Regions from separate parts of the Streptomyces sp. NBC_01384 genome, predicted to be linked through region 1. Evidence: predicted binding sites of a transcription regulator. Region 1 holds the regulator's gene; the other holds the start of a gene.
The links. The regulator HspR, encoded in region 1, represses chaperone genes until heat shock. The targets are predictions, from matches to a motif close to TTGAGNNNNNNNNNCTCAA.
Positions count from the first base shown of each region.

Region 1 (15,056 bases):
GCCCTCCGCACGCACCCTCTCGCCCTTATACATCCAGAAACTTCCCCGCCTCCGCACGGCGCTCTGCAACAACATGACGTGGTGGTGCCGCACCCGCCGGTGCATCGTGGAGGCGCCTCCCCAGGGCGACACGGCGTCCTGGCACGACCCCGGCCGAACATCCCCGTTCGACCGTGGCTCCCCCACCAACAGCACCCGGGCCGACGAGTCCCACGTCGTGGTCGGCCGAGGCCGCGTCTACGACGACGTGACCCCGCACAAGGGGATCTATCGGGGGGCCGGCGGCCCGCCGGACGTGACGGTGGAGTTCACGCGGGTGGCGTGAGGGCGCATTCGGTACCCCGGGGGTTCAGGCGCTGAGCCCCCGGGGTCCGTAGATCGCGTACGGGGCGCCGAAGTACTACGGCTCGTAGCAGCGACGCGCGAGATGGACGGTGAGGTCGGCGGCAATCTCGACCGTCTCAGGCAGGACCTGCATGATCTGGCCAAATACCTGCTCTCGCTCCAAGGTCGGCAGTACGAGATAAGCCGAGACGGTCGAGAGATGGCCAACATAGTCGCGAGCACTCATCGTCAAGCGCCGTTCGATCACCGATTGCTGAACACCGGTGAACCACTCCGACCGTTGGAGCTCCGTACCCGGCCATTGCATGTCATGATCCGGAGGTGTCCCGTCCGGGGAGGGAACCTCGTCGCTCTCCAGGAACGGTGCCCGCGCCGAGCGAACAGTTTCCTCCACGGCCGGGTCAGCCGGCCGGATCGGCCCGCCGCACGAGGCGAACACGCCACCCGGCTCCAGCAGCGCGGCCATGCGTGACCACCGACCCTCCGGGTTCGTCCAATGCAGCGCCGCTGCCGCATAAACCAGCCCGTACCTCTCACCCGGTCGTAAGTCCTCGAACGCGGCTTGCACCGTCCTGACACTTGCCGGCACATGTCTGCGCAGCTCGGCGAGCATGGCCCCGTCAGGCTCAGTCGCGGTGACGCTGACCCCCCGCTGAGCGAACAGGCGGGTTGCCTTGCCTGTCCCAGCGCCGATCTCGAGGGCAGTCCGGACCGGCTGACCCGCGTACGCCATCACCCTGTCGAAAAGCTCTGCGGAATACCCCGGCCGGAAGCGTTCGTATGCTTCCGCCATCACTCCGAAGCTCAGTGCGCGACCAGACATGCCGAGCATCCTGACACGATCTACGCCGTCAGTGGTCGGTCATTTCGCGTGGCCAAGCCGCCAGAGGAGCCGCGCCCGTCGGCACGGCGGTGAGCGTGTCGCCGAGCGACCGTCGGTTGGCCGGGAACGGCTCCCCGACCCGCACGTTCAGCTGTGAGGGTGAGCACCACTTCGTCGTCATCCGGGTCTTCGAAGTTGAACGGTGCGGCCATCTGTCGGCGCCTGCCCGCACTACCTTCGCCCACGCGGATGTGACACTTCAGCGCCGAGTGTCACATCCGCGTGCCTCACCACTCGGGCGCCTGCGCTCCCCGCGCATCGCTCAACTTCGAAGATCCCGTAATCCTCACCGTCACGGCCGGATTGGCGACATGTGCGACCAAGCCGCTCGGTCACATCCGCACCGCACACGACGAGCAGCCGCCGACGGGCTTCCCTCTTCCCCGGCACCCGCCTCAGGTCCGACTCGAAGGCGGGGCGGCGCCCACTACTCTTGGGGTTCCTCGCCACCAGTTCCCTCCTGCACGTTAGGGCCTGACAGGTGACGAGGAAAGGCCCAGCGCCCGTACGGGTGGCAGACGATCAGGCCCGCCCAGTTCGAACCACACCCCCTTCGCGAACCGCCCCGCCCGGTCGGCGGCCACGCCCCACAGGTCGGCGACCTCGGCGACCAGGGCGAGGCCTCGGCCCCTGCAGGCGGTGGCACGTGTCTCGGGGGTGACCGGCGGGTCGTGGCTCTCGTCGTACACGCTGACCCGCAGGCGGGCCGGGGTGAGCTGGACGCGGAGCATCGCGGTGCCCTTGGTGTGCAGGTGGACGTTGGTGACGAGTTCCGAGGTGCAGAGGGTGGCGGGCAGGACGAGGGGTTCGCGGTCGAGGGTGAGGAGTACGGCGCGTACGAAGTCCCGGCAGACCTTGGGGGCGGTGGCGTCGGCGGGGGCGAAGAGGCTGTAGTCGTAGGCGAGTTGGGCGGGGCGGTGGGGCGCCCTGCGGGCAGCTTCCATGGGTGGGATCAGCTCCTGTCGTACGCCCGCGATGGCATTGTCCGGGTCCGGCCGGCTGCCGGTCCGGGTGCGCTTTCGCTTGTGGGCAGGGGAGTTGGACGACTCCGGTACGGTTCCGGAGCGTTATCGGCGCCACACTCACGGTAGGGAATAAGGGTTACCGCGTGCAACCCGTTCGTCGGATTGGGTGGTTCTCACAGCCCAGGCGGGGCAGACTGGCGCCAACCAGCGAGAAAGGGAAGCGCGTTGGCACTGCGCAGCAGTACCACCGAACGGCAACGGCGTCTCGGCGCAGAGTTGCGGAAGATGCGCGAGCAGGCGGGCCACTCCGTGACGGAGGGTGGGGCGTTCATCGGCATGGGCCGGGCACACCTGGGCCACGTCGAGGCCGGCCGCACCGGGATTCCGGCGGACAAACTGCGCGCTCTCTCTCACGCCTACGGGTGCACACGGGAACCTTTGGTCGAGGCCCTGGTGGCGATGGGGGAGGACAGCGGCAAAGGCTGGTGGACCGAGTACCGCCGCACGTTCAGCCAGCCCATCCTGGATCTCGCGGAGCTCGAAGCGGCTGCCGACTCGCTCTTCTCGTACGAGTCCCTCTTCATCCCGGGAATCCTGCAGACACCCGAGTACACCCGGTCCATCTTCCGCTCCAGCGAGCGGCCGCACAACGACCTGGAGAGGGCCGTCCAGTTCCGCATGGAGCGGCAACAGATCCTCAGACAGGCGGAGCCCCCGTCCCTGCACGCGGTGATCCACGAGGCCGCCCTGCACGTGCGGTTCGGCGGCGTGACCGTCATGCGCAGGCAGCTTCTGCATCTGATCCGCATGGCGGAACTGCCGCACGTCACGATCCAGGTGTTGCCGTTCACTGCCGAAGGGCTGTCCGCCTTCAGCACCCCGTTCCTGCTCGCCGACTCCCACGGGTCAGCTCTGGAAACGGTCCTCGTCGAAAATCCGGCCGCGACGCTCTACGTCCACGAAGGCGAAGCCGTCCTGAAGTACCGGACCCGCTTCGACCGCCTTCGCACTGCGGCTCTACCGCTCCTGGACCCGGCCGTACCTGCGTCCACACATGAGTCCCGCGACTCCCTGGCCCTGCTCCAGCACCTGCTCTACAGCCTTCAGGAGGCTTGAACATGTCCGAACTCGCCTGGCAGAAGTCGTCGTTCAGCGAAGACCAAGCGAACTGCGTGTTCGTAGCCACCGCCCCCGACGGAACCATCCGCCTCCGCGAGAGCGACGAACCCGGCACCGTACTCGCCACCACCCCCGACCGCCTCGCCGCACTCCTCCGGCACCTCAGGCGGCCGCGGCCCAGCTGCTGAGCAACGCCTCGCGGGCTGCCCGCCAGGGCGTCACGCCGTCGCCCTCGACGCTCCCCCACTCCAACAGCCGTGCCACATCCGCCGTACCGTCCACGAACCGGTCCAGCAGCGCCAGCGACAGCTCGTACTCGGACTGGACGTACCCTCCGACGGCGGCGGTGTACACCGTCAGCTCGGCCTTCTCCTCGTCGGTCCGGACGTGGAGTTCGAACGCGGGCGGCGCCTCACCGCCGCCCGTCGCCACGTCGAGGACGGTGTCCATCACGCTGTTCACCAGCCACCGGGTGCTGGAGCGCACCTGGGCGTCATGCACGGTGACCGCACGCACGTCCGCCCAGGCCCAGAACCCCTTCTGCCCCGCGCCCACGGCCTCCAGCCCCTCGGGAGTGAGCCGCACACCGCGCCCGTACCCCTCGGGCTCGGCGCCCACGTACACGCTCTCCTTGGTGATCCAGAACAGGCCGATCATGGCCACGGGTGCCTCCAGCACGACAAGAACGGTCTCCCTCTGAGACACGGGCGGGCCCGGAATGGTTCACCCGGGACTTGAGAGTCGGGACTGTCGAACGCACGTACAGCTGCCTTGTCGGGTGCGCGGTGGCGTACGCCGTGTGCCAAGCCACGGTGGGCCGGTGGCTGCTGCGCCACACCGCGGCATCACCGTCCTCGCCGTCTACAAGGACAGTGACTACGTCGGCGAGGTGCTCACCAAGACGTACTCGTTCACCGATGCGGCGGGCGGGGAGCGGACGTTCAGCGGAAGTGGCCGACTCATGGCGACTGATCCGGACCGGATCGAGATGACCTACGCCCCGTATGCCCCGGAGCGGATGACCGCGCGCAAGGGCCCCGCCGTACGCACGCTCTCTTTCCTGGCGTACGCGTTGCTGGGCCTGCCCGTCACGGCGGCGACCGCCGCGTACCCGACCGTCTCTCTCTTCGTCCTGCTGTCCGCGCTCCAGCCCGGTTCGCCGCCCGGCGGCGTGTCCCGGTCGTCCTCGCCCTCCCGTAACCGCCGTAAGCGCGGCCGGTGCGGCATCAGGTCGCGGATGCGGGCCTCGGACCAGACCGACAAGACCCTCGACGAGCACGAGTCCCGCCTCGACGCCCTGGAACGCACCCGCCGGCCCCTGCCCTCCCTCGCCGCCGCCACGTCGTGCACGGCTCTGGCGCTGACCGGCTGGCAGTCGATGGGGCGCTGACTCCTGATCCGACGAACGCGCGGGAGCACCTGACCGAGGCTCCCGCGCGTTCGTCAGAGGACGGACACGGCTACTTGAGGCCGATCGCCGTGCAGTTCGCCTTGTACTTGGTCGTGCAGATCTGCTTGACGGTGTAGATGCCGTCCTGGATCACCGTCGCCTTGACGTTGTCCTTGGTGAGGGCGACCACGGGCACGAGCTGGGCCGCGATCTTCCCGTTCGTGGGGCTGTCGACCTTGTCCCGGGTGAGCGCGTCGAACTCGATGCCACGGCCCTGCACCTTCGCGACCGCCATCTCGGCGGCGGCGGAGGCCTCCTGCGGGTACGACTTGTAGACGCTCATGTACTGCTCGCCCTGGATGATCCGCTGCACCGCGTCCAGCTCGGCGTCCTGGCCGGTGACCGGCGGCACCGTGCTGACGCCCATGGTCTTCAGGGCGTCGATGACGGCGCCCGCGATGCCGTCGTTGGCGGAGTAGACGCCGGCGATGTTGCTGAGGCCGATGGAGCTGATGGCCTTCACCATGTTGGCCTTGGCGACGACCGGGTCCCAGTCCGTGGTGTCGTACGACTTGGCGATGACGACCTTGCCGTTGAGCTCGCCCAGGGCACCCGCCTTGAACTGCGCCGCGTTCGGGTCGGTGACCGAGCCGTTCATCATGACGATCTTCTTCGAGGCGGCGCTGGTGCCCAGCGCCGCCAGGAGGGCCTTGCCCTGCACCTGGCCGACGAGCTCGTTGTCGAAGGAGATGTACGCGTCGATCGGGCCCTGCGCCAGGCGGTCGTAGGCGATGACGGGGATGCCCGCGTCCTTGGCCTTCTTCACGCCGCTCGCGATGGCCTTGGCATCCACCGCGTCCACGAGGATCACGTCGACCTTGTCGTTCACCATCTGCTGGAGCTGCTGGCTCTGCTTGGACGCGCTCGCGCCCGCGTTGGCATAGTCGACCTTGCCCTTGTTGTTGGTCAGTTTGGCGACCTGATCCTTGATGATCGGGTAGTCGAACTTCTCGTAACGGGTGTTGGCCGTCTCCGGGAGGAGCAGTCCAACCGTGATGTCGTCACCCTTGGTCGGGCTCGCCTTGGTGCTGCCGCCGCCGATTCCGCTCACGACACCGCAGGCGGCGAGGGAGACGGTCATCGCGGAGGAGGCCAGGGCTATGGCGGTACGACGAAGCCGGGTGTTACGAGTGTTCACATCAGGTGCCTTCCGGGCGAGGTAGCTGCTTTGCGACCCAGGTGGCTGAAAGCCAACGCGGCGATCACCTCAGCGTCAAGGAGTAACCACTTAACGAGATGGCAACAGCATTCTGTGTTCCCCAAGTGAACACGATGGGAAGGGGGTGCGCTTCCACTTCCACGGAACCCCTCTGATTGACTTGGGGCACTCGCTCCTCAGGGCCGCACGACCCCCACCGCCGCCCAGGAGCCTTGAAGGCGGCCAGCACACCAGAAACCCTGGGCAGGGGAGGCATGAGAGCAGGTCGACGCGGCGGAGCAGCACGCATCACGGCCTTCGGCACAGCCGGCCCCACCTTCGGCGCGCCGTTCACCGCGCCCTTCACCGCGGCCTTGATGACCGCCGTCACGGGCGGTCTGCTCACCGCCGGCGCCGCACCGGCCTCGGCCGCGACGTCCTGCACCTCCCCTGCCTACCTGCCTATAAACGGCAGTTCTTCGCAAACACCACCTTCTCCGGCACACCGAAGAAAACGGACTGCGACGCGACGGTCGACGAGAACTGGGGCTCCGGCGCCCCCGCCTCGGGCCTCCCGAAGGACAACTTCGGAGTCCGTCGGACCGTCACCCGGGACTTCGGGTCGGGGGGTCCCTTCGCCCTGTCCGCCGCCACCCAGGACGGCATTCGCGTCTACCGAGTTCCGGGTCCACCGCGAGGAGCGGCGCTTCGACGACGCGACCGCACGTTCGCGCGGCGGTGGCCCGAAGGACAGAGGACAGCGAAGGGGCCCGCGCGCCGACAGTCCGTCAGCGTGCGGGCCCCTCAGGCGTGTCGCGTCCGCCTACTGCTCGGGCGGCCGCTTCGGCCGCCACACCACCAGCGCGCTCGTCTGCTGGACCTCCTGGTACGGGACCAGGTCGCGGCGGTACGAGGCATGCACCGCGGCCTCGCGCTGCTGCATGGCGGCAGCGGCGCCGTCCAGGGCCGATTCCATTTCCGCGACGCGGGACTGGAGCGCGGCGACCTGGTTCTCCAGTTCGATGATGCGCTTGATGCCGGCCAGGTTGATGCCCTCGTCCTGCGACAACTGCTGGACGGTGCGCAGCAGTTCGATGTCGCGGGCCGAGTAGCGCCGGCCGCGCCCGGCCGTGCGGTCGGGGGAGACCAGGCCGAGGCGGTCGTACTGACGCAGGGTCTGCGGGTGCAGGCCGGAGAGCTGGGCCGCCACCGAGATGACGTAGACCGGGGTCTCCTCGGTCAGCTCATAGGGGTTCCGACGACGGCCGTCCATCTGCTCATGCTCCCTTCGCGGCCTGGAACAGCTCCGCACGCGGGTCCTCGTCCGCGGTTGCCTCGCGATACGCCTCCAGGGCGTCACGCGCCTTGCCCGACACGTCCCTGGGGACCGTGACCTCGACGGTGACGAGGAGGTCGCCGCGCGTACCGTCCTTGCGGACGGCGCCCTTGCCGCGGGCCCGCATCGTACGGCCGTTGGGCGTGCCCGGGGGCAGTTTCAGGGTGACCGGGGGGCCGCCCAGGGTCGGTACACGCACCTCGCCGCCGAGTGCCGCCTCCGTGAAGGTGACGGGCACGGTGACGGTGAGGTTGTCGCCCTTGCGGCCGAAGACCGGGTGGGCGTCCACGTGGACCGTGACGTACAGGTCGCCTGCCGGGCCGCCCCGTTCGCCGGGTGCGCCCTTGCCCCGGAGGCGGATGCGCTGGCTGTCGCTCACCCCCGCCGGGATGCGGACCTGCATCGTGCGCGAGGACTTGGCGCGGCCGCTGCCGTGGCAGATCTCGCAGGGGTTCTCCGCGATCAGGCCGCGGCCCTTGCAGTCAGGGCAGGGGTCGGTGAGCGAGAAGCCGCCGCCGGAGCCGCGCGCGACCTGGCCGGTGCCGACGCACGTCGGGCACACGCGCGGTGTGCCGTTCGCGTCGCCGGTGCCCGAACAGGCCTTGCAGGGCGCCTGGGAGGTCATCCGCAGCGGGACCGTCGCGCCGTCCACCGCCTCGGTGAAGCTAAGCGTCACCTCGGTGTCGATGTCCTGGCCGCGCCGGGGCTGGGTCCGGGTGCCGGTGCCCGCGCCGCCGCGGTTGAACAGGCCGCCGAAGACGTCTCCGATACCGCCGCCGAAGCCGCCGGCCCCGCCCGCTCCGCTCTGGGCGCCGCCTCCGAAGAGGTCGCCCAGGTCGAAGTTGAAGTTGCCGCCGCCCGCGCCGGGACCCGGGCGGAAGCCGCCGTTGCCGAAGAGGGCGCGCGCCTCGTCGTACTCCTTGCGCTTCTTGGGGTCACCGAGGACGTCGTTCGCCTCGGAGATCTCCTTGAAGCGCTCCTCGGCCTTGGCGTTGCCCTTGTTGGCGTCCGGGTGGAACTCGCGGGCGAGCTTCCGGTACGCCTTCTTGATCTCGGCCTCGGTGGCGTCCTTGGGGACGCCGAGAACCTTGTAGAAGTCCTTCTCGATGAAGTCCTTGGTGCTCATCCTCGACGTCCCTCCTTCCTCATCGCGTCAACGTCAGCCCTCGTCCGGGCCACCGCTCTCCTTGTCCTCGGCCGCCTCAGCCGTCACGTCGTCGGACTTGACGGTCTGCGCGCCCGGCTGGGGTTCGGCGACCGCCACCCGCGCGGGGCGGATGGTGCGCTCGCCGATGCGATACCCCGGCTGCAGAATCGCCACGCACGTCGTCTCCGTGACGTCCGGCGCGTACGAGTGCATCAGGGCCTCGTGGATCATCGGGTCGAAGGGCTCGCCCTCCTTGCCGAAGTGCTGCAGGCCCATCTTCGCCGCGACGGTCTCCAGCGACTCGGCCACCGACTTGAAGCCGCCGACGAGTTCGCCGTGATCCCGCGCGCGAGCGATGTTGTCGAGCACGGGCAGGAGCTCGGTCAGGAGGTTCGCGATCGCGATCTCCCGGACCGCGACCCGGTCGCGCTCGACCCGGCGGCGGTAGTTCTGGTACTCGGCCTGGAGCCGCTGAAGGTCCATCGTGCGCTCACCGAGCGCCGTACGGACCTGGTCCAGCTGGGCCGTCAGACCGACCGTCTGTGCTGCTGCTGATGCGTCCCCGGCCGGGGCCGCCGCCTCCTCCGTGGAGGGGGTGGCGGCCTGCGGCTCGGCGTCGTCAGGGGTGGCGCCGGAGGGGACGTCAGGCTTCTCCTCGAAGCCCGGGGTCTCCTCCGTCACGCGGCACCGTCCTTACGGTCCTCGTCGACGATCTCGGCGTCGACGACGTCGTCGTCAGCGGACCTGGCGCCCGCGTCGGCACCGGGGGCCTCGCCGCCCGCGGCCTGCGCGGCCTGGGCGTCGGCGTACATGGCCTGGCCGACCTTCTGCGAGACGGCGGCGACCTTCTCGGTGGCCGTACGGATCTCGGCGGTGTCCTCACCCTTGAGCGCGGCCTTCAGCTCCTCGACGGACGCCTCGACCTCGGTCTTGACGTCACCCGGGACCTTGTCCTCGTTGTCCTTGAGGAACTTCTCCGTCTGGTAGACGAGCTGCTCGCCCTGGTTGCGGGTCTCGGCGGCCTCGCGGCGACGGTGGTCCTCGTCCGCGTACTGCTCGGCCTCCTGGCGCATCCGGTCGACCTCGTCCTTCGGCAGCGAGGAGCCGCCGGTGACGGTCATCTTCTGCTCCTTGCCCGTGCCGAGGTCCTTGGCCGTGACGTGCATGATGCCGTTGGCGTCGATGTCGAAGGAGACCTCGATCTGCGGGACACCACGCGGCGCCGGCGGCAGACCGGTCAGCTCGAACATACCGAGCTTCTTGTTGTACGCCGCGATCTCGCGCTCGCCCTGGTAGACCTGGATCTGCACGGAGGGCTGGTTGTCCTCGGCGGTGGTGAAGATCTCGGACCGCTTGGTCGGGATCGTCGTGTTCCGCTCGATGAGCTTGGTCATGATGCCGCCCTTGGTCTCGATACCGAGGGACAGCGGCGTCACGTCAAGGAGAAGCACATCCTTGACCTCGCCCTTGAGGACACCGGCCTGGAGCGAGGCGCCGATCGCGACGACCTCGTCCGGGTTCACACCCTTGTTGGCGTCCTTGCCACCGGTCAGCTCCTTGACGAGCTCGGCGACGGCGGGCATACGGGTGGAACCACCGACGAGAACGACGTGGTCGATCTCGGAGAGGTTGATGCCCGCGTCCTTGATGACGTTGTGGAACGGCGTCTTGCAGCGCTCCAGCAGGTCCGCGGTCAGCTGCTGGAACTGGGCGCGGGTGAGCTTCTCGTCCAGGTGCAGCGGGCCCTCGGCGGAGGCCGTGATGTACGGCAGGTTGATCGAGGTCTCGGTGGAGGAGGACAGCTCGATCTTGGCCTTCTCGGCGGCCTCACGGAGGCGCTGGAGGGCCATCTTGTCCTTGGCGAGGTCCACACCGTGACCGGCCTTGAACTGCTGCACCAGGTAGTCGACGACGCGCTGGTCCCAGTCGTCACCACCGAGGTGGTTGTCGCCGTTGGTGGCCTTCACCTCGACGACGCCGTCGCCGATCTCCAGGAGGGACACGTCGAAGGTGCCGCCACCGAGGTCGAAGACGAGGATCGTCTGGTCGTCCTTGTCCAGGCCGTACGCGAGGGCGGCGGCCGTGGGCTCGTTGACGATGCGCAGGACGTTCAGGCCCGCGATCTCGCCGGCCTCCTTCGTCGCCTGGCGCTCCGAGTCGTTGAAGTACGCCGGGACGGTGATGACCGCGTCCGTGACCTTCTCACCCAGGTAGGCCTCGGCGTCGCGCTTCAGCTTCTGCAGGATGAAAGCGCTCATCTGCTGCGGGTTGAAGTTCTTCCCGTCGAGCTCGATCTTCCAGTCCGTGCCCATGTGACGCTTGACGGACCGGATCGTCCGGTCCACGTTCGTGACCGCCTGGCGCTTGGCGACCTCGCCGACGAGCACCTCGCCATTCTTGGCGAAGGCGACGACGGACGGCGTGGTCCTGGCGCCCTCGGCGTTGGTGATGACGGTGGGCTCGCCGCCCTCCAGAACGCTGACGACGGAGTTAGTCGTGCCCAGGTCGATGCCGACCGCACGTGCCATTTCAATTCCTCCAGCAATGACTTGAGTGGAACGGACTCAAGTGTGCACGACTTCCACCGCTGGGTCAACAGACCTGAGTCGCGGAGACTCAAGTCTTATCTGTTCCTTACGCGCAGGTGCGCCGAGACATGCGGGCTGACCTGGCGCTTTGCCGGGATTCGCAGCGCGTCGGCAGAGGTACGCCGTACCCCGTACGCGGGAATCCGAAGCAGCGCCAGTACGGCGACACAGGCGCCGCCCGCCACCCACAGGGCCGCCGTCGCACCCAACCACCCCAGGTCGATCAGCATTCCGACGAGTGCACCCGCGAAGCCGGTGACCCCGACGACGACCGCGGCACCCTGGGGCGTGACGCCGAGCCGCCGCAGCCGGTGGACGAGGTGGTCGGGGGCGCCGCGCAGCAGCGGACGCCCGGCCCGCCGCCGCGACACCAGCACGAGTACGACATCGGCGGTCGCCACGGCCGTCAGCGCGAACACGGCACCCATGCCCGGCCCGGCCTCCCGCCCGGCGTGCACCCGCACCGCGGCCGAGGCCAGCACGAACCCGGCGAACAGCGCGCCGCAGCGCCCCGGCACGATCCGGGCCGGCGGCCAGTTGTGCATCAGGAACCCGGTCAGCGCGGCGGCCAGCACACTGAGCAGCGCCGCGAGGCCGTCCATGATCTCGGCGGCCGCGCACCCGCTCAGCGCGAAGGCGGTCAGCACGGCGACGGTCCCCATCACTCCGTCGGCGTGATCGAGCGAGGCGAAGGCGTGCGCGACGAGGACGATCCACCCGGCGGCCACCACCCCGACCACCGGCCCGAGCTCGTCGTACGGCACGGTCAGCGCGGCGGCGACGGCCACCTGGACGGCCACGACGGCCACCTGAAGGGGAACCTGGAGGGAAATCCGGAGGGGAATCCGGAGCGGAACCTGGAGGGGAAGCACTACGGACAACAGGTCGGCGAACAGCCCAAGGACGCCGACGGCGACCCCGGCGACCAGCAGCCGCCCGGCCGCGGGCCCCAGCGGCGCCACACCCGTCCAGTCCCCGGCCCCGGCGACCAACGCCGTCGTCGCCACCACCGCCACCCCGCCGAGCAACGGCACCACCCGCGCCCGCCGCCGTTCGACCACGCCGCAGCGCAGGGCGAGCGTCCGCAGGAGTGCGGTGAGCACGGCGGCGAGGATCAGGGCGGCGGTGGCGGCGGCGATTCCGTACAACACATCGCCAATTTAGGGTTAAATGTCATAAATACACCGCAGATCACACGATCGGGTTTACGTGTCGGTCGACGCCCCCAGTCGACCCCCCAGTCGACACCCGAGAAGGAGACGCCCCACTCAGGTGCCCCTCAGCGACGCAGATCACCGCACCGCTGACTACAGTGCGGCGGAAGATATGGGTAGTCTCAGACGGACCGCATAAGTTACCGCTTAGTAATCACCTTCGAGGTCACACTCGAAGCAACACCTCGCAGGCCCGAGGAGCCCCCGAATGCAACTCGCCGCGATCATTGTGTCGCTGGTCCTGACCGTGGTCGGCGTTGCGCTGATCGCCCGGGCCGTCGCGCAGATCTACCGGTTCATCAAGCTCGGCCAGCCCGTACCCGCCGGCAGCCGTACCGACGACTGGAAGGCCCGCAGCGTCACGCTGGCCAAGGAGTTCGTCGGCCACACCCGTATGAACCGGTGGGGGATCATCGGCGTCGCGCACTGGTTCGTGGCCGTCGGCTTCCTGACCCTGGGCCTGACGATCGTCACGGCCTACGGCCAGCTGTTCAAGGCCGACTGGACACTGCCGGTGCTCGGCGACTGGCTGCCGTACGAGCTGTACACCGAGTTCATCGCACTGTTCACGACGCTCGGCATCCTCGTACTGATCGCGATCCGGCAGCTGAACCGGCCGTCGAAGCCCGGCCGCAAGTCGCGCTTCGCGGGCTCCAAGACAGGTCAGGCGTACTTCGTCGAGGCCGTGATCCTCGTCATCGGCCTCGCGATCATGACCCTGCGCGGCCTGGAGGGCGCGATCCACGGTGTCGACCACTACGAGGCCGCGTACTGGGCCTCGTACCCCCTGGTCGCCGCCTTCAAGGGCCTCAGCTTCGGGACCCTGCAGAACCTGGTCTACCTGACCGCCATGATCAAGCTCGGCGTCACCATGGGCTGGGCGATCACGGTCGGCCTGAACACCAACATGGGTGTCGCCTGGCACCGCTTCCTCGCCTTCCCCAACATCTGGTTCAAGCGCAACGCCAAGGGTGAGACCGCCCTCGGCGAGCTGCTCCCGATGACCAGCGACGGCAAGGCCATCGACTTCACCGACCCCGGTGAGGACGACGTCTTCGGTGTGTCCCAGGTCGAGCAGTTCTCCTGGAAGGGCCTGCTGGACTTCTCCACGTGCACCGAGTGCGGCCGCTGCCAGTCGCAGTGCCCCGCCTGGAACACGGGCAAGCCCCTCTCCCCCAAGCTCCTCATCATGTCGCTGCGCGACCACGCGCACGCCAAGGCCCCGTACCTGCTGGCCGGCGGCGGCAAGAGCATGGAGGGCGAGGAGAAGGCGTCCGAGGAGCAGCTCAAGGACGTCCCCGCGGCCGCCCTCGCCGAGGCCGAGCGCCCCCTCATCGGCACCGCCGAGGAGAACGGCGTCATCGACCCGGACGTCCTGTGGTCCTGCACCACCTGCGGCGCCTGTGTCGAGCAGTGCCCGGTCGACATCGAGCACATCGACCACATCGTCGACATGCGCCGCTACCAGGTCATGATCGAGAGCGCGTTCCCGTCCGAGGCGGGCACGATGCTCAAGAACCTGGAGAAGAAGGGCAACCCCTGGGGTCTGGCCAAGAAGCAGCGCCTGGAGTGGACGAAGGAAGTCGACTTCGAGATCCCGGTGGTCGGACGCGACATCGAGGACCTGTCCGAGGTCGAGTACCTGTACTGGGTCGGCTGCGCCGGCGCCCTCGAAGACCGCGCCAAGAAGACGACGAAGGCCTTCGCGGAGCTCCTCCACATCGCGGGCGTGAAGTTCGCGATCATGGGCGGCGACGAGAAGTGCACCGGTGACTCCGCCCGCCGCCTCGGCAACGAGCCCCTGTTCCAGGAGCTCGGCATGGAGAACGTGGCGGCGCTGAACATGGCGTTCGGGGAAGACGACGAGGACGAGTCGACCAAGAAGCCGAAGTCCGCGAAGAAGATCGTCGCGACCTGCCCGCACTGCCTCAACACGATCGGCAACGAGTACCCGCAGCTCGGCGGCGACTACGAGGTCATCCACCACACCCAGCTGCTCCAGCACCTCATCGACGAGGGCAAGCTGCTCCCGGTCACCCCGGTCGAGGGTCTGATCACCTACCACGACCCCTGCTACCTGGGCCGCCACAACAAGATCTACACGCCCCCGCGCGAGATCATGTCGGCCGTCCCGGGCCTGCGCCAGCAGGAGATGCACCGCCACAAGGAGCGCGGCTTCTGCTGTGGTGCCGGTGGTGCGCGGATGTGGATGGAGGAGCGGATCGGCAAGCGCATCAACAACGAGCGCGTCGACGAGGCCCTGTCCCTCAACCCCGACATCGTCTCGACGGCCTGCCCCTTCTGCCTCGTGATGCTGACCGACTCGGTCAACGGCAAGAAGAACGACGGCCAGGCCAAGGAGTCCATCCAGGTCGTGGACGTCGCCCAGCTGCTCCTCGACTCCGTCAGGACGCCGGTCGACCCGGCGGGGGCGGCGGAGGCGGAGAGCGAGCCTGAGCCGGAGCCGGTGAAGTAGCCGAACCTTTCAAGAGGCCGAGCCTTTCAAGACGACGACGCCCCGTGCCCCTGGTTCAGCCCGGGGGCATGGGGCGTCGTCGTGTTCAGTCCAGTCGTCGTGTTCAGTTCAGGTGATGCAGCCGTCGGCCTCGGCTCTCGGCGACGCGGAGTGCGTCCTGGAGGGCCTCGGTCAGGCGCTCGGCGAGGAAGCGGAGTTCGCCCGGCGGGGTGTCCGGGAGCATGTCGTGGGCGTGCGCGAGCAGTTCCGTGCCCATGCCGAGCTGGATGGATTCCGCCGCATCGGCCAGGCGGGAGACGGGTCCGCCGTGGTCGTCGGTGATCAGGTAGCAGGGCTTGCCCTCGGAGCCGGACCAGGGCAACAGGCGTGGCGATTCCGCTTCCATCAGGCGACCT
Region 1 is NZ_CP109559.1:4,491,119-4,506,174, forward strand. Features, by position in the region: partial or broken gene OG747_RS20495 (transglutaminase family protein) at 182-325, shown strand; gene OG747_RS20500 (class I SAM-dependent methyltransferase) at 401-1,168, opposite strand; gene OG747_RS20505 (ATP-binding protein) at 1,696-2,172, opposite strand; gene OG747_RS20510 (helix-turn-helix domain-containing protein) at 2,419-3,309, shown strand; gene OG747_RS20515 (DUF397 domain-containing protein) at 3,312-3,500, shown strand; gene OG747_RS20520 (hypothetical protein) at 3,475-3,990, opposite strand; gene OG747_RS20525 (hypothetical protein) at 4,133-4,702, shown strand; gene OG747_RS20530 (sugar ABC transporter substrate-binding protein) at 4,773-5,900, opposite strand; partial or broken gene OG747_RS20535 (cellulose 1,4-beta-cellobiosidase) at 6,278-6,576, shown strand; gene OG747_RS20540 (heat shock protein transcriptional repressor HspR) at 6,724-7,173, opposite strand; gene dnaJ (molecular chaperone DnaJ) at 7,178-8,362, opposite strand; gene grpE (nucleotide exchange factor GrpE) at 8,396-9,064, opposite strand; gene dnaK (molecular chaperone DnaK) at 9,061-10,911, opposite strand; gene OG747_RS20560 (MraY family glycosyltransferase) at 11,007-12,122, opposite strand; gene OG747_RS20565 ((Fe-S)-binding protein) at 12,394-14,661, shown strand; gene OG747_RS20570 (hypothetical protein) at 14,765-15,046, opposite strand; gene OG747_RS20575 (hypothetical protein) at 15,046-15,056, opposite strand, start outside.

Region 2 (15,056 bases), 2.0 Mb from region 1:
ACCTGCGCGCCGCCACCGGTCTCGCCGCGGACCTGCGGGGCCTGGCCCGCTACGACGAGGCGTTGGAGCTCTGCCAGTGGATTCTCACGGCGTACCACGACCTTCTCGGTGAACAGGACTCGCGCACCCTGGGCGCGCAGAACAACCTGGCGGTGTCCCTGCGGTTGCTCGGCCGCTACGAGGAGGCCCTGGACATCGACCGGCGCACCATGGAGTCGCGACAGCAGTTCCTCCGTGGCCGGCACCCCTGGACTCTCTCTTCGCGGATCTCGTACGCGACGGATCTGCGGCTCCTGGGCCGCTACCAGGAGGCGGCGTCCAGCCAGACGGAGAGCCTGCGCGAACACCGCATCGTCATGGGCGACGACAGCCCGCAGACTCTGGACGCCGAACACAACCTCGCCCAGTGCCAGTACCGCAGCGGCGACCGCCGGGCGGCGGGGCGGCTGTTCGCCCGGGTGCTGGAGCGCAGTGAGCGCGTGCTGGGCGAGACTCACCCGGACACGCTGAGGTTCGCGGCCACCACCGCCTGTTTCGTGCGCGAGCACGGCGACATCGACCAGGCACGGGAGCTCGGCGAATCCGTCATCGCCCGCTACGAGGTGATGCTCGCCGAGGGCCATCCCTACATCGCCGGTGTACGGGCCAACCATGCCCTGGTCCTGCGCAGCGTCGGCGAACGCGACCACGCGCACGTCGTCATCGAAGAGGCGCTGGCCGACATGACCGCGGCGGTCGGCGAGCACCACCCCTGGACGCTCGGCTGCGCCATCGACGCCGCCGCGCTGCGCAACCTCATCGGCGACCCCGAGTCGGCCGCCGCGCTCAGCCAGGACGCGGTCACCCGGGCCACCGAGTCCCTGGGGCGCACCCACCCGCTGACCCTCTCGGCCCGTATCGCCCTCGCCGCCGACCTGCGCGGGCTGCGGGACCGTCAACAGGCCGAAAAGGTCGAACAGGCAGCCCTCACCGACCTGGCCGCCACCCTGGGCCCCCAGCACGTCCACACCATCTCGGCCCGCTCCCGCAACCGCCCGTACTGGGACTTCGAGCCCATCTCGACCTGATCCCCGGGTGTCCGCCCCCGGGTGCGCATAACCCCTCGCGCACCGAAGGGCCCGGCCCCCAGTCCGAAGACTGGGGGCCGGGCCCTTCGGCAGGCGGGTTCAGAGGCTCAGGCCTCGAACACCTCACGCACCAGCTGCTCCTGCTCGGCCTGGTGCCGCTTCGCCGAGCCCACGGCCGGCGACGAGGACGCCGGACGCGAGATGCGGCGCAGGCGCTCGCCGTGCGGGACGTCGGCGCCGACCGCCAGGTCGAGGTGGTCGATCAGGTTGAGGGCGATGAAGGGCCACGCGCCCTGGTTCGCCGGCTCCTCCTGGGCCCACAGGTACTTCTCGGCGTTCGGGTACTTGGCGATCTCCGCCTGGAGCTCCGCACCCGCGAGGGGGTACAGGCGCTCGATGCGGATGATCGCCGTGTCCGTGACGCCGCGCTTCTGCCGCTCGGCCTCGAGGTCGTAGTACAGCTTGCCGGCGCAGAAGACGACCCTGCGGACGGCGGCCGGGTCGGCCGACTCGTCGCCGATCACCGGGCGGAACTGACCCGACGTGAACTCCTCCGTCTTCGACGCGGCGGCCTTGAGGCGCAGCATCGACTTCGGGGTGAAGACCACCAGCGGCTTGTGGTGCGGGTTGTGCACCTGCCACCGCAGGAGGTGGAAGTAGTTCGACGGGAGTGTCGGCTGGGCGACCGTCATGTTGTTCTGGGCGCACATCTGGAGGAAGCGCTCGATGCGCGCGGACGAGTGGTCCGGGCCCTGACCCTCGTAGCCGTGGGGGAGCAGCAGCGTGACGCCGGACGTCTGGCCCCACTTCTGCTCCGCCGCCGAGATGTACTCGTCGACGACCGTCTGCGCGCCGTTGACGAAGTCGCCGAACTGCGCCTCCCACATCACGAGGGACTCGGGACGGGCCAGCGAGTAGCCGTACTCGAAGCCCATGACCGCGTACTCGGAGAGCAGGGAGTCGTAGACGTTGTAGCGGGCCTGGTCGTCCGCGAGGTACTGCAGCGGGGTGAAGTCCTCGCCCGTGACCCGGTCGATCAGCACCGCGTGGCGTTGGCCGAAGGTGCCGCGGCGGGAGTCCTGGCCGGAGAGACGGACAGGGGTGCCCTCGAGGAGCAGCGAGCCGACGGCGAGGGTCTCGCCCATGCCCCAGTCGATCGTGCCGTCCTCGATCATCGCCGCCCGGCGCTGCAGCTGCGGCAGCAGCCGCGGGTGCACGGTGACGTGGTCGGGGATGTTGACCTGGGACTCGGCGATCCGCTTCACGACCTCCTGGGAGACCGCGGTCTGCATGGCCACCGGGAACTCGGCCCGCGGGTCCGCGATCTGTACCTCGGCCGCCTGCGAGACGGCCTCGCGGACCTCGGTGAAGACCTTCTCCAGCTGGCCCTGGAAGTCCTGGAGGGCTTGTTCGGCTTCCTCGAGCGTGATGTCGCCGCGGCCGATCAGGGACTCGGTGTACAGCTTGCGCACCGAGCGCTTCTTGTCGATCAGGTCGTACATCAGCGGCTGCGTGAACGCCGGGTTGTCGGACTCGTTGTGTCCGCGGCGGCGGTAGCAGATGAGGTCGATGACGACGTCCTTGTTGAACGCCTGGCGGAACTCGAAGGCCAGGCGAGCGACGCGGACGACGGCCTCGGGGTCGTCGCCGTTCACGTGGAAGATCGGGGCCTCGATCATCCTCGCCACGTCCGTCGCGTACATCGACGAGCGAGAGGACTCCGGGGCCGCCGTGAAGCCGACCTGGTTGTTGATGACGATGTGGACCGTGCCGCCGGTGCGGTAGCCGCGCAGCTGCGACATGTTCAGCGTCTCGGCGACCACACCCTGGCCCGCGAAGGCCGCGTCACCGTGCAGGGCGACCGGCAGGACCGTGAAGTCCGTGCCGCCCTTGTTGATGACGTCCTGCTTGGCGCGGGCGATGCCCTCGATGATCGGGTCGACCGTCTCCAGGTGGGACGGGTTGGCCGCCAGCGAGACCTTGATCTGCTCGCCGTCCAGGCCGGTGAAGGTGCCCTGGGCGCCCAGGTGGTACTTCACGTCGCCGGAGCCGTGCATCGACTTCGGGTCGAGGTTGCCCTCGAACTCGCGGAAGATCTGCGCGTACGACTTGCCGACGATGTTGGCGAGGACGTTCAGGCGGCCACGGTGGGCCATGCCGATGACGACCTCGTCCAGGCGGGACTCCGCGGCGCTGTCGATGACGGCGTCCAGGAGCGGGATGACGGACTCGCCGCCCTCCAGGGAGAAGCGCTTCTGGCCGACGTACTTCGTCTGCAGGAAGGTCTCGAAGGCCTCCGCCGCGTTCAGCCGGCGCAGGATGCGCAGCTGCTCCTCGCGCTCCGGCTTGGAGTGCGGGCGCTCGACGCGGTCCTGGATCCACTTGCGCTGCTTCGGGTCCTGGATGTGCATGAACTCGATGCCGGTGGTGCGGCAGTACGAGTCGCGCAGCACGCCGAGGATGTCGCGCAGCTTCATCATCGACTTGCCGGAGAAGCCGCCGACCGCGAACTCGCGCTCCAGGTCCCACAGGGTGAGGCCGTGCTCGGTGATGTCGAGGTCGGGGTGCTTGCGCTGGCGGTACTCGAGCGGGTCGGTGTCGGCCATGACGTGGCCGCGTACCCGGTAGGAGTGGATCAGCTCGAAGACACGGGCGGCCTTGGTGACGTCGTCGTCGTGGCTGGCGTCGATGTCCTTGAGCCAGCGGACCGGCTCGTAGGGGATGCGCAGCGACTCGAAGACCTCGTCGAAGAAGCCGCTCTCGCCGAGCAGGAGGTTCGCGACGACCCGCAGGAACTCGCCGGAGGCGGCGCCCTGGATCACCCGGTGGTCGTAGGTCGACGTGAGCGTCATGACCTTCGCGATGCCGAGCTTGTTCAGGGTGTCCTGGGAGGTGCCCTGGAACTCCGCCGGGTAGTCCATGGAGCCGACGCCCATGATGACCGACTGGCCGGGCATCAGACGCGGGACCGAGTGGACGGTGCCGAGGCCACCGGGGTTGGTCAGGGAGACCGTGACACCGGTGAAGTCGTCCATCGTGAGCTTGCCGTCGCGGGCGCGGCGGACGATGTCCTCGTAGGCCTGCCAGAACTCGAAGAAGTTCAGCGTCTCGGCCTTCTTGATGCCGGCGACGACGAGCTGGCGGTCACCGTTCGGCTTCACCAGGTCGATGGCGAGACCGAAGTTGACGTGCGGAGGCTTGACGAGGGTCGGCTTCCCGTCCTTCTCCGCGTAGTGCCAGTTCATCGACGGCATGGCCTTGATGGCCTGCACCATCGCGTAGCCGATGAGGTGGGTGAAGGAGATCTTCCCGCCCCGGGCGCGCTTCAGGTGGTTGTTGATGACGATGCGGTTGTCGAAGAGCAGCTTCACCGGGACCGCGCGCACGGACGTGGCCGTGGGCACCTCGATCGAGGCGTTCATGTTCTTCGCGACCGCGGCGGCGGGCCCGCGCAGCGGGACGACCTCGGGGCCTTCGGGGGCCCCGGTCGCGGGCTCGGCCTTCGGCTTGGCGGCGGCCGGGGCGGCCTTCGCGGGAGCCGGGGCGACGGCAGCGGGCTTCGGCGGCACCGGAGCAGCCGCAGGAGCGGGCGCGGGAGCCGCCGGGGCGACAGGAGCCGCGGGAGCGGCCTGAGCCGGGGCTGCGGGCGCGACAGGAGCCGCGGGCGCGGCGGGCGCGGCCGGAGGCGCTGCCGACGGGGTGGTGGTCCCTGCGGCCCCCGCGGCCGCAGTACCCGCCGGAGCCGAGGCGGCAGGAGCCCCCGGCTTGTAGTCGGCGAAGAAGTCCCACCAGGCTCGGTCTACCGAATTCGGGTCCTGGAGGTACTGCTGATAGATCTCGTCGACGAGCCATTCGTTCGCACCGAACGCGGCCGCGGGGTTCTTCCCGGCGGCTTGGTCATCGGTCGAGATGCTCGAGTTACTGGGGGACTGTGGCGACACGGCGGCAACCGCCCTCTTCCGCTTCACAAGGTTATGGACAGCGGAAATAAAGGCTACGCCTCCATGGCCGAGAAGGTCAGGCCGGGCCGGTCCAACGTCACGTAAGTCACATCAGAAAGCGTGTTTCGGGGAGGGAAATGGCGGGAAACAAGCGGGGTTCCGGTCCGGAACGGGTACGCCGATTCAGGGTCGCGGTACGCCTCACACGGCCCTCTGCCTGATCACACGTGTCCACGAGCACGGGACACCGATGGATCTTGTGGCTCCGGTTCGAACTTTACGTCAACTTGGAAGAGATGGAAGCCCTGGAAGGGTGACCTGGATCCGGCAGCCCCGCTGGGATTCGGCCACGCCGATCCGTCCGCCGTGCAGATCGACCGCCCAGCGGGCGATCGCGAGCCCGAGGCCCGTACCGCCGTCGCTGCCCGGGCCGTGCGGCGAGGGCACCCCGCCGCGGTTGAAGCGCTCGAAGACGCGGTGCCACTCCGACTGCGGAATGCCGGGGCCCTCGTCCAGGATCTCCAGGGCCAGCGACTCCGGGAGGTCGCCCCGCCGCGCCTTCACCGTCACCCGGCCGTGCGGCGGGCTGTGCTTGACCGCGTTGTCGATGAGATTCGCCACGACCTGGTGGATCCGCTCCGGGTCCGCGTGCGCGGTCAGTTCCGGCGGGGACACGTCGAGGTGCAGATGGACGTCCGTGCGGGTGTGGACGCCGGAGCCCGAGGCGATGCCCGCGCGCGCGGAGGCGACCATATTGGCCTCCTTGAGCACGCCGGACAGGTACGGCCACACCTCGAAACGGCGCTTGCGCAGGGGTACGACGCCGTTGTCCAGCCGGGAGAGGTCCAGCAACGTCTCCACCAGCCGGCCGAGGCGCTCGGTCTGCTTCAGGGCCGTACGCATCGTCTCGGGGTCGGCGGCCGAGACGCCGTCCACGACGTTCTCCAGGACCGCGCGCAGACCCGCGATGGGGGTGCGCAGCTCGTGCGAGACATTCGCCACGAGCTCCTTGCGCTGGCGGTCCTGGGCCTCCAGCTCGTCGGCCATGAGGTTGATCGTCTGCGCCAGGTCGCCGAGCTCGTCGCGGCGGTTCTCGCGGACCCGGCGCGTGTAGTCGCCGTGCGAGATGGACCGGGCCACGGCGTTCATCTCGTCCAGCGGCGCGGTGAGCGAATGGGCCACGAACTGCGTTATCAGCAGTGTGGCGATCATTGAGAAGACCGTGATGAAGCGCAGCTCCGTCTGCGTGCGCACCGCGATCATCAGCAGACCGGTGGTGATGAAGACCGAGACGACGACCAGCGTGCCCAGCTTCGTCTTGATCGAGAACGGGCGCACGGAGCCCCAGGACCCCGCGCTCCCGGTCCCGACCTCGACTCCGGTTCCTGTCGGGGGCCCGACTCCGGTTCCTGTCCCGGCTCCGGCCCCGACACGGGCTCCGGTTCCGGTTCCGGTTCCGCGCTCTTCCGGTCCGCTCATGAGATCAGCCCCCTCAAACAGGTCCCTGAAGAGGCCCCGCTCAGGGAGCCGGGGTCTCCAGCGCGTAGCCCACGCCGTGGACGGTACGGATCCGCTCGGCGCCGATCTTCCGGCGCAGTGCCTTGATGTGGCTGTCCACGGTCCGCGTGCCCGAGGCGTCCGCCCAGTCCCAGACCTCGGCCAGCAACTGCTCGCGGGAGAGTACCGCGCGCGGCGTGTTGGCCAGGCAGACCAGGAGGTCGAATTCGGTGGGAGTGAGGTGCACGTCCTCCGAGCGCACCCGCACCCGGCGCTGCGCGTGGTCGATCTCCAGCTCGCCGAGGCGCAGGATCCCGGTGCGCGGCGTCGAGGCGGCCACCACGGCCCGCTCGACCCGGCGCAGCAGGACGTGCACGCGCGCGGCCAGCTCGCGCATCGAGAACGGCTTGGTCATGTAGTCGTCGGCGCCGACGCCGAGCCCGACCAGCATGTCGGTCTCGTCGTCGCGCGCGGTGAGCATCAGCACCGGCACCGGGCGCTGGGCCTGCACGCGCCGGCAGACCTCCAGGCCGTCGAAGCCGGGCAGCATGATGTCGAGGATCAGCAGGTCGGGCTGCCAGGCCTCCGCTGTGTCGACGGCGGCCGGTCCGTCGCCCGCGGTTTGCACGAGGAATCCCTCGGCTCGCAGGCGGGCCGCGATGGCGTCGACGATCGTCGGGTCGTCCTCGACCACCAGCACCCGGCGCTGAGCGCCCGGCGTCGCCGCCGTGCCGTTGTGGGATGTGTGGGTCTGCTCCATCGCCCGCCCCTGAGGTGTGCTTTCCGGAATCCGTGGGGTGATCCCATGACTGCGCTTGACGCTTGAATCATCTGCGCCAGGGAAGCAGGGTACGGGCAGTGACCTTCGCTCGGCTATCCAGGCCTGATCGCGAGATGGACGACGTCCGGAACGCCCCGGGCAACCGGGATCTCTTCGGTACGCACCCGACGGAATCCGGCATTCCGCAAGGTAACTTCAAATTCCGGAGAGGGCTGCGCCGACCACACGGCGAGTACCCCGCCCGGCCTCAACGCCCTTGCGCAGCTTGCCAGTCCGGCCGGTCCGTACAGGCCGTCGTTGTCCTCGGTGACGGTCCAGTCGGGCCCGTTGTCGATGTCCAGGCACAGTGCGTCGTACGTGGCGGAAATCTCATTGACGTGAGCGAGCAGGTCGGCTTCCACGATGTCGGTCCGCGGGTCGGCGAACGCCGCCGCGGAGAGCTGTGCCAACGGCCCGTCGCGGTGCCATTCGATGACGGCCCGCTCGCGTTCGACGACGGTGATGCGCCCCCAACGCGGGTCCGCCGCGGCATGGGTGAGCGAGAACCCGACGCCGAGGCCCCCGATCAGCACACTCGGCTCCGCCCGCCCGTCCAGGGCGTCCAACGCGGCGTCGACGAGCAACCGCTCCGAGCGGCCGTCGGAGGTGTCCATCAGGAAGCACCCGTTGGCGATGATCTGCAGCAGCTCCCCGTGCCGCCGCAACACGACCTCACCGTACGGGCCTTCTCGGCGATCGATGACTACAGGGATGTCGTACGAGGCAGTCATGACTCCCATCCTGACAGTTTCACCAGGAAGGGCAGCCGAATTAATTCTGAGGGGGCCGGAGATTCAGCCCGTGCCCGTAGGGAAACACCGGACCCTCTCGGCGCTGTTGGGGGACGCCGGGCCATGCCGCCTCCATCGCGGCCGCGGGGTACGGCAGTTCGAACTGCGGCGGCGTCTCGACCCCGGCGTGTCGACATGGCCGTCCGTTGCGGCGCTGTTCCGACCGGCTGCCGCGCTCGTCACCTCTTCGGCGCCAGACTGCCCTCGGACTGCCCTCGGACTGCCCTCGGACTGCCCTCGGGCTCCCCTCGGACGCGCGTACGGACCGGCTCGGACGTGCGTGCGGACGTGGAGATCGCGGACGCCGGTCACGCCTGTCGGGTTGCTATGAATCCCCTTGCACGTGGCGTCGGTCATAGACAGCGATACGCCAGGACACCAAGGGTGGGGCGGAGACGGAAGGAGCACTTCATCTTGGACCGGAGCACGACCGCGACGGCAACGGCCACGACCGCGAGGGTCACGGCCACGGCTACGGCCACGGCGGCCTCCTCGGCCGATGCCGCGCCCAGGGACCCGGAGACGGGCACGCTTCTGCTGGACGGGATGCCGCGACAGCGCGGCGGTATGCCCCCCGTCGCGGTGCCGCCTCCCGTCGCGGTGCCGGCCTGCGTATCGGCCCCGGCTGCCGTACGGGCCCGCGCCAGGCTTCGTTCGCTGCGCTCCCTCCGCCCCTGGCGGCTGTTCCCCACCCCCACCGGGACGCCCTTCACCTTCGGGTACGCGGCCGTGCTCATCGTCACCTCGGTGGTGGCCGACTACGCGGACCCGTCCCTGGTGCACGCGTTGCATCAGGGCTCCAGCACGGACGTCGCGCACCTCGTACGGAATCCGGTACTGGTGCTGGTGGCCAGTGCGCTGTGGATCGTGGGCGGGGTCACCTCGTCGTACGCGATCGGGTTCCTGCTGGTGCTGACCGCTCTGGAGCGGCGGATAGGCGGGCTGCGGGCGGCCGGGGTCTTCCTGTTCGGGCACGGCGTGGCCACGCTGGCCACCGAGGTGCCCGTCGGGCTTTTGGTACTGGCGGGACACCTTCCCGACAGCTCGCTGCACCGCCTCGACTACGGCATCAGCTTTGGCGTCGCCGCGAGCCTCGGCGCGCTGACGGGGCTGCTGACGCCGTGGCTGCGCTGGCCGATGCTGATCGGCTTCGGCGGGATGCTCGTCGGCGATCTGCTCGCCTTCACCGACCCGATGACGGACTGGGGGCACCTGATGTCCCTGGCGATCGGCGTCTCGACCTGGCCGCTGGTACGGGGCTGGAGGCGCGCGCGTACGGGGGCGGCCCGGAATCCCGGCGCCCCCGCCGTCGTCCGCACCGCTCAGGCACCCGGCGCCATCGCCGCGTAGCGCCTCGCGGCGTCTTGGGGCGGCCAGGAGCGGCCAGGAGCGGCCAAGGGTGACCAAGGGTGACCAGGGGAAGCGGTTGGCGCAGTGGGCGGCCGCCCCGGATCGCAGTCCCGCCGAGCTCGCGGCCCACGCCGAGCTGGTCGCCGGGTCCGTGCACCGCTTCTTCCTCGGCCCCCTGGTCACCCGCGCGGTCACCGCGGCCGGTGACGAACTGGCGCAGGAATTCACCCGACGCCTCGGAACATGATCGGAGGACCGCGCCTTATACCTACACGTGTGCCGGATACCTACGCGCGTGCCGGCACACCTCACACGTGCACCTCCGACACGTACACGTAGGCGGACCAGCGGAAATCGCGGGCCATCGCCCCGTCACGGGGCGATCGCTGAGAGCGAACACCCCGTGGGGAACATTCGGGGGCTCACAAGCATTGAGTCGGCATAGCTCAACTTGCTTGTCGAGAGGAAGATCATGGCTGCCGACTCCACGAAGTCCGCCCCCCTCACCCTGCCCGTGCTGCCGCTCGACGACGAGGTCGTGCTGCCCGGAATGGTGGTCCCGCTTGACCTGAACGATGCCGATGTCCGCGCCGCGGTGGAGGCCGCCCAGGCCGCCGCACGGACGGAGCCCGGCAAGCCGAAGGTGCTGCTGGTGCCACGTATCGACGGGGAGTACCCGAGCACCGGTGTGCTCGGCACGGTCGAGCAGGTCGGCCGCCTGGCCGACGGCGACCCGGGTGCGCTGATCCGCGGCCGTGGGCGCGTGAAGATCGGCGCCGGGACGACCGGTCCGGGTGCCGCCCTGTGGGTCGAGGGCACCCGGGTCGACGAGACCGTGCCCGACCCGCTGCCCGGCCATGTCACCGAACTGGTCAAGGAGTACAAGGCCCTCGCCACCAGCTGGCTGCGCAAGCGCGGCGCCTGGCAGGTCGTGGACCGCGTACAGGCCATTGAAGACGTGTCCACCCTCGCCGACAATTCCGGTTACTCGCCTTTCCTGAGCACCGAGCAGAAGGTCACGCTGCTGGAGACCACGGACCCGGTGGCCCGGCTCAAGCTCGCCACCGAGCAGCTGCGTGAGCACCTCGCCGAGCAGGATGTCGCCGAGTCCATCGCCAAGGACGTCCAGGAGGGCGTCGACAAGCAGCAGCGCGAGTTCCTGCTGCGGCGCCAGCTCGAAGCCGTCCGCAAGGAACTGCGCGAGCTGAACGGCGACGCCAAGGAGGGCGAGGAGTCCGATGACTACCGGACCCGCGTCGAGGCCGCCGACCTCCCCGAGAACGTCCGCGAGGCCGCGCTCAAGGAGGTCGACAAGCTGGAGCGGTCCAGCGACCAGTCGCCCGAGGGTGGCTGGATCCGGACCTGGCTCGACACCGTCCTGGAACTGCCGTGGAACGAGCGCACCGAGGACGAGTACGACATCCAGGGCGCCAAGAGCATCCTGGACGCCGAGCACGCCGGTCTTGAGGACGTGAAGGAGCGCATCACCGAGTACCTGGCCGTGCGCAAGCGGCGGTCCGAGCGTGGGCTCGGCGTGGTCGGCGGGCGACGCGGCGGTGCCGTGCTCGCGCTCGTCGGTCCGCCCGGTGTCGGCAAGACCAGCCTCGGTGAGTCCGTCGCGCACGCCATGGGCCGCAAGTTCGTCCGCGTCGCTCTCGGTGGCGTACGGGACGAGGCGGAGATCCGTGGACACCGGCGTACGTACGTCGGTGCGCTGCCCGGCCGTATCGTCCGCGCCATCAAGGAGGCCGGGTCCATGAACCCGGTGGTCCTGCTGGACGAGATCGACAAGGTCGGCTCCGACTTCCGCGGTGACCCCGCCGCGGCGCTGCTCGAAGTCCTCGACCCCGCCCAGAACCACACCTTCCGGGACCACTACCTGGAGGTCGAGCTCGACCTCAGCGACGTGGTGTTCCTGGCGACGGCCAACGTGCTCGAAGCCATCCCGGAGGCCCTGCTCGACCGTATGGAGCTGGTCCGGCTCGACGGGTACACCGAGGACGAGAAGGTCGTCATCGCCCGTGACCACCTGCTGCCGCGTCAGCTGGAGCGGGCCGGTCTGGAGAAGGACGAGGTCGCGCTCGACGAGAGCGCGCTGCGCAAGCTCGCCGGGGAGTACACCCGGGAAGCGGGCGTACGCAACCTGGAGCGGGCCGTCGCCCGGCTGCTCCGCAAGGTCGCGGCGCAGCACGAACTCGGTGAGCGGGAGCTGCCGTTCACGGTGACCGACGCCGATCTGCGCGGGCTGATCGGGCGGCCGCACCACGTGCCCGAGTCCGCTCAGGACCCGGCCGAGCGCCGTACGGCGGTGCCCGGTGTCGCCACCGGTCTGGCCGTCACCGGCGCGGGCGGTGACGTCCTCTTCGTGGAGGCGTCGCTGGCCGACCCGGAGACGGGCGCGGCCGGTCTGACCCTGACCGGTCAGCTGGGTGACGTGATGAAGGAGTCGGCGCAGATCGCCCTCTCCTTCCTGCGCTCGCACGGCGCCGAGCTGGAACTGCCGGTCGGCGACCTGAAGGACCGGGGCGTGCACATCCACTTCCCGGCGGGCGCGGTCCCCAAGGACGGTCCGAGCGCGGGCGTCACGATGACGACGGCGCTGGCCTCGCTGCTGTCCGGCCGGCTGGTCCGCACGGACGTGGCGATGACGGGTGAGGTCTCGCTGACGGGGCGTGTCCTGCCCATCGGCGGGGTGAAGCAGAAGCTGCTCGCCGCGCACCGGGCGGGTGTCACCACGGTCATCATCCCGAAGCGCAACGAGGCCGACCTGGACGACGTCCCTGCCGAGGTCCTGGAGAAGCTCGACGTCCACGCCGTCACGGACGTCCGCCAGGTCCTGGAGCTGGCGCTGTCGCCGGCGACGAACGGCGCGACGGCGGAGGTTCCGGTAGCGGCGTGACGGACGTTGCCGGATGAGGGAAGGCCCGGGTCCCGTGAGGGAGGCCCGGGCCTTCGCCCTGTTGCGGGGAGGGGCCGGACCGCCGTGGCCGAGCCCCGAGTCGGAAGGCGTCGGCGGTCGGCGGCTAGAAGTCGGCGGTCGGCGGTCGGCGCGGGAAGGGGTAAGAGGTAAGGGTGACCAGGGGATGCCGTTGGTATACGCCTGCGAAATACTGACGGAGCTGCTGGAACGGCTGGTTTTGGCGGAAGCTTTCAGGATCGGGAAACCGGGTCAGGGGTCTGGCGTGCGCGAGGGCGGAAACGGTGACGGACGGGGTGCCGAAGCCGAGGCGTCGGGAAGTGGTGTGGACCGGCCCGCCGCGCACGACGGCAAGGAACGGGAGTTCCTGTCCCTGGAGCGGGAGTTGACCGTGTTCCTGCGCCGCGCCCGCGCCAACCAGGGGGAGATGGCACGCGAGGTCCATCCGGACCTGGAGTCCGCCGCGTACGGGCTCCTCGTACGCCTCGACGAGTGCGGTCGCCAGCGTGCGACGGAGCTCGCCGCCTACATCGGCGTCGGCAAGGCCACCATGTCCCGCCAACTGCGCGCACTGGAGGAGCTCGGCCTGGTCGCCCGCGAGCCGGACCCCGCCGACGGCCGCGCCTGGCTCGTCCACCTCACTGAGGAGGGCCGCGGCCGGGTCAGCCAGGTACGCGAGGCCCGCCGCGCCCGCTACGTCAGCCAGCTCGCCCACTGGGACCCCCACGAGGTCGAGGAACTGGCACGGCTGCTGCACCAACTGAACCTCGGCATGGAGAGATAGATGAAGAAATAAAGGGGGCGGTCAGGGGAGGCAAAGGGGGAAATGACCCGGCGGGCACGCCTCCGTTCACCCGTGTCCTGTGAGGATGCCCCGGTGCTCGCACTCCACGAACACCACCGTCGCGTCGTCGTGCGTCTTGCTCCGCCGCAGCCGCGTCCGCTCCACCGCGTCCGCCCGTTCCAGCGCCCGCACGCGGTCCACGAGGGCCTGTGCGCCCTCCTTGCGTATGACGGTGAACAGGCTGCCCCAGTCGCCCTCGTCGAACTTCTCCACCCAGCGGGTCGCGCCGTCCGTCAGGGCGGCCAGGGCGCGGACCTCGGCCCGGGGCACCGTGCCCGTCACCGCCCGGGCCGCGACCGACGGGTCGGCGGCGGCCGTGAAGAAGCCGCCCTCCTTGTTGCGGACGGTCGCGTCGGCGATCGCGTCCGAGGCGAGGGAGGCGCGGGGGACGCGGATGAGGCGGTCGTCCAGGACCGGTGTGACCAGGCCCGCGGGGGACTCCAGCAAAAGGGCCGAGTCCGACAGGACCAGGTACTCGACGAGGTCGGCGGACCACCGGGCGAGGACCACGGTTGCCTGGGGCGTACGCGGGTGAGAAAGGTCACAGGTGTCGGAGTGGGCCTCGGAAGTGCGCCGGATCGACCGGGAAAGGATCTCCGCCAGGGTCAGATCCCGGCGGGAAGCGGACAGTTCGGTCAGGGCTCCGCCGAGGCGCGCGGAGAACCAGGGGACGGAATGCAGACAGCCGTCGTCACCCGCGGGGGGCGTCACGCCGTCGAGGACGACCAGTGATCCCCCCTGCCCTGACGCCGGAAGTCCGATTGATGCGAAGTCCTCATTGGGGCGGGCCGGGTCACCCGGCTCGGAAACGAGTTCGGTACGCATTCGGCCAGTCTGCACGACCCTTTCACAAGGTGCACGAAAGCCTGGCAACGGTCGCAGGATGGGTACGGAGCCGCAGCTCAGCCGCCGGGTTTGGCATGGAATGATCGACTCCGGCAAGGCGTGGCGGCGAATACTGCCAAAGCGCGCCGTCGACGTCCAACCGACCCGCCGCGCAAGGGGGTCGCGCACGCCAGAGGAACTTGCCCGGCAACTCCCGTCCGGGGTTCACTCCTTCGGGTGGCCGGCCGGATGATGCGGGACCACTGCCCACCGGCACTGGGAGGGTCGGGAACCGATGGGGGCACCCCCTGCTCGAGCGAAGTCGAGAGCTTGGGGGAGGGTGGACGCCCCAGTTGACGGAACGTCACCCGCACCCTTGGGTACACGAGTCAGGAATGCGAGCACCGGTGCAGAAGATGCGGTCTCGGCGCACAGGCAAGCAGTCGGCCTCCGGAGGCAAGCAGTCGGCCTCCGACGGGGGCGCGGAGCGCACGCCGGGTGCCGTGGGGGAGACCCCCGCGGGCAGGGGTCGTCCCGCTCATGTCCGCAATCGGCTGATCGTCGCCGTGGCGGTCGTCGCGGCCGCCATCGCCGGCGCCGGAGCCCCCACGGTCATGGCGGCCTCGGAACAACTGAACGACTCCCAGAACCTGGTGACGCTCGCCGGGCGCACCCAGCAGGCGCTGACGCTCGCCCACGCGCTGGCCGACGAGCGCGACGACGTCACCTCGTACATCGCCGCGGGCCGGCCCAAGTCCAAGGCACCCTCCGAGCAGCGCAGCGCCCGGGTCGACCGGCAGGTCGAGGAGTTGCGGGCGGACGAGGACGCGCCCGCCGTACTGCTGAAGGACCTGAACGACATCGGCACCGTCCGCAGAGCGGCGCTCACCGGCAAGAGCACCGCTCTCGAAGCGCACGAGGCGTACTCCGCCGTCATCACCGATCTCCACGGCCTCGCCGAGGACCTGGCCGAGCAGCTGCCGCCCCGCGCGGGCTCCGGTGCG
Region 2 is NZ_CP109559.1:6,449,688-6,464,743, forward strand. Features, by position in the region: gene fxsT (FxSxx-COOH system tetratricopeptide repeat protein) at 1-1,067, shown strand, start outside; gene OG747_RS29640 (multifunctional oxoglutarate decarboxylase/oxoglutarate dehydrogenase thiamine pyrophosphate-binding subunit/dihydrolipoyllysine-residue succinyltransferase subunit) at 1,175-5,008, opposite strand; gene OG747_RS29645 (ATP-binding protein) at 5,291-6,346, opposite strand; gene OG747_RS29650 (response regulator transcription factor) at 6,528-7,265, opposite strand; gene OG747_RS29655 (spermidine synthase) at 7,379-8,056, opposite strand; gene OG747_RS29660 (rhomboid-like protein) at 8,531-9,466, shown strand; gene OG747_RS29665 (hypothetical protein) at 9,516-9,713, shown strand; gene lon (endopeptidase La) at 9,939-12,365, shown strand; gene OG747_RS29675 (MarR family winged helix-turn-helix transcriptional regulator) at 12,649-13,167, shown strand; gene OG747_RS29680 (hypothetical protein) at 13,234-14,052, opposite strand; gene OG747_RS29685 (nitrate- and nitrite sensing domain-containing protein) at 14,469-15,056, shown strand, end outside.
Region 2: lon (endopeptidase La) is a predicted target of HspR. The motif match lies at 9,898-9,916, and genes of this name have one in related genera.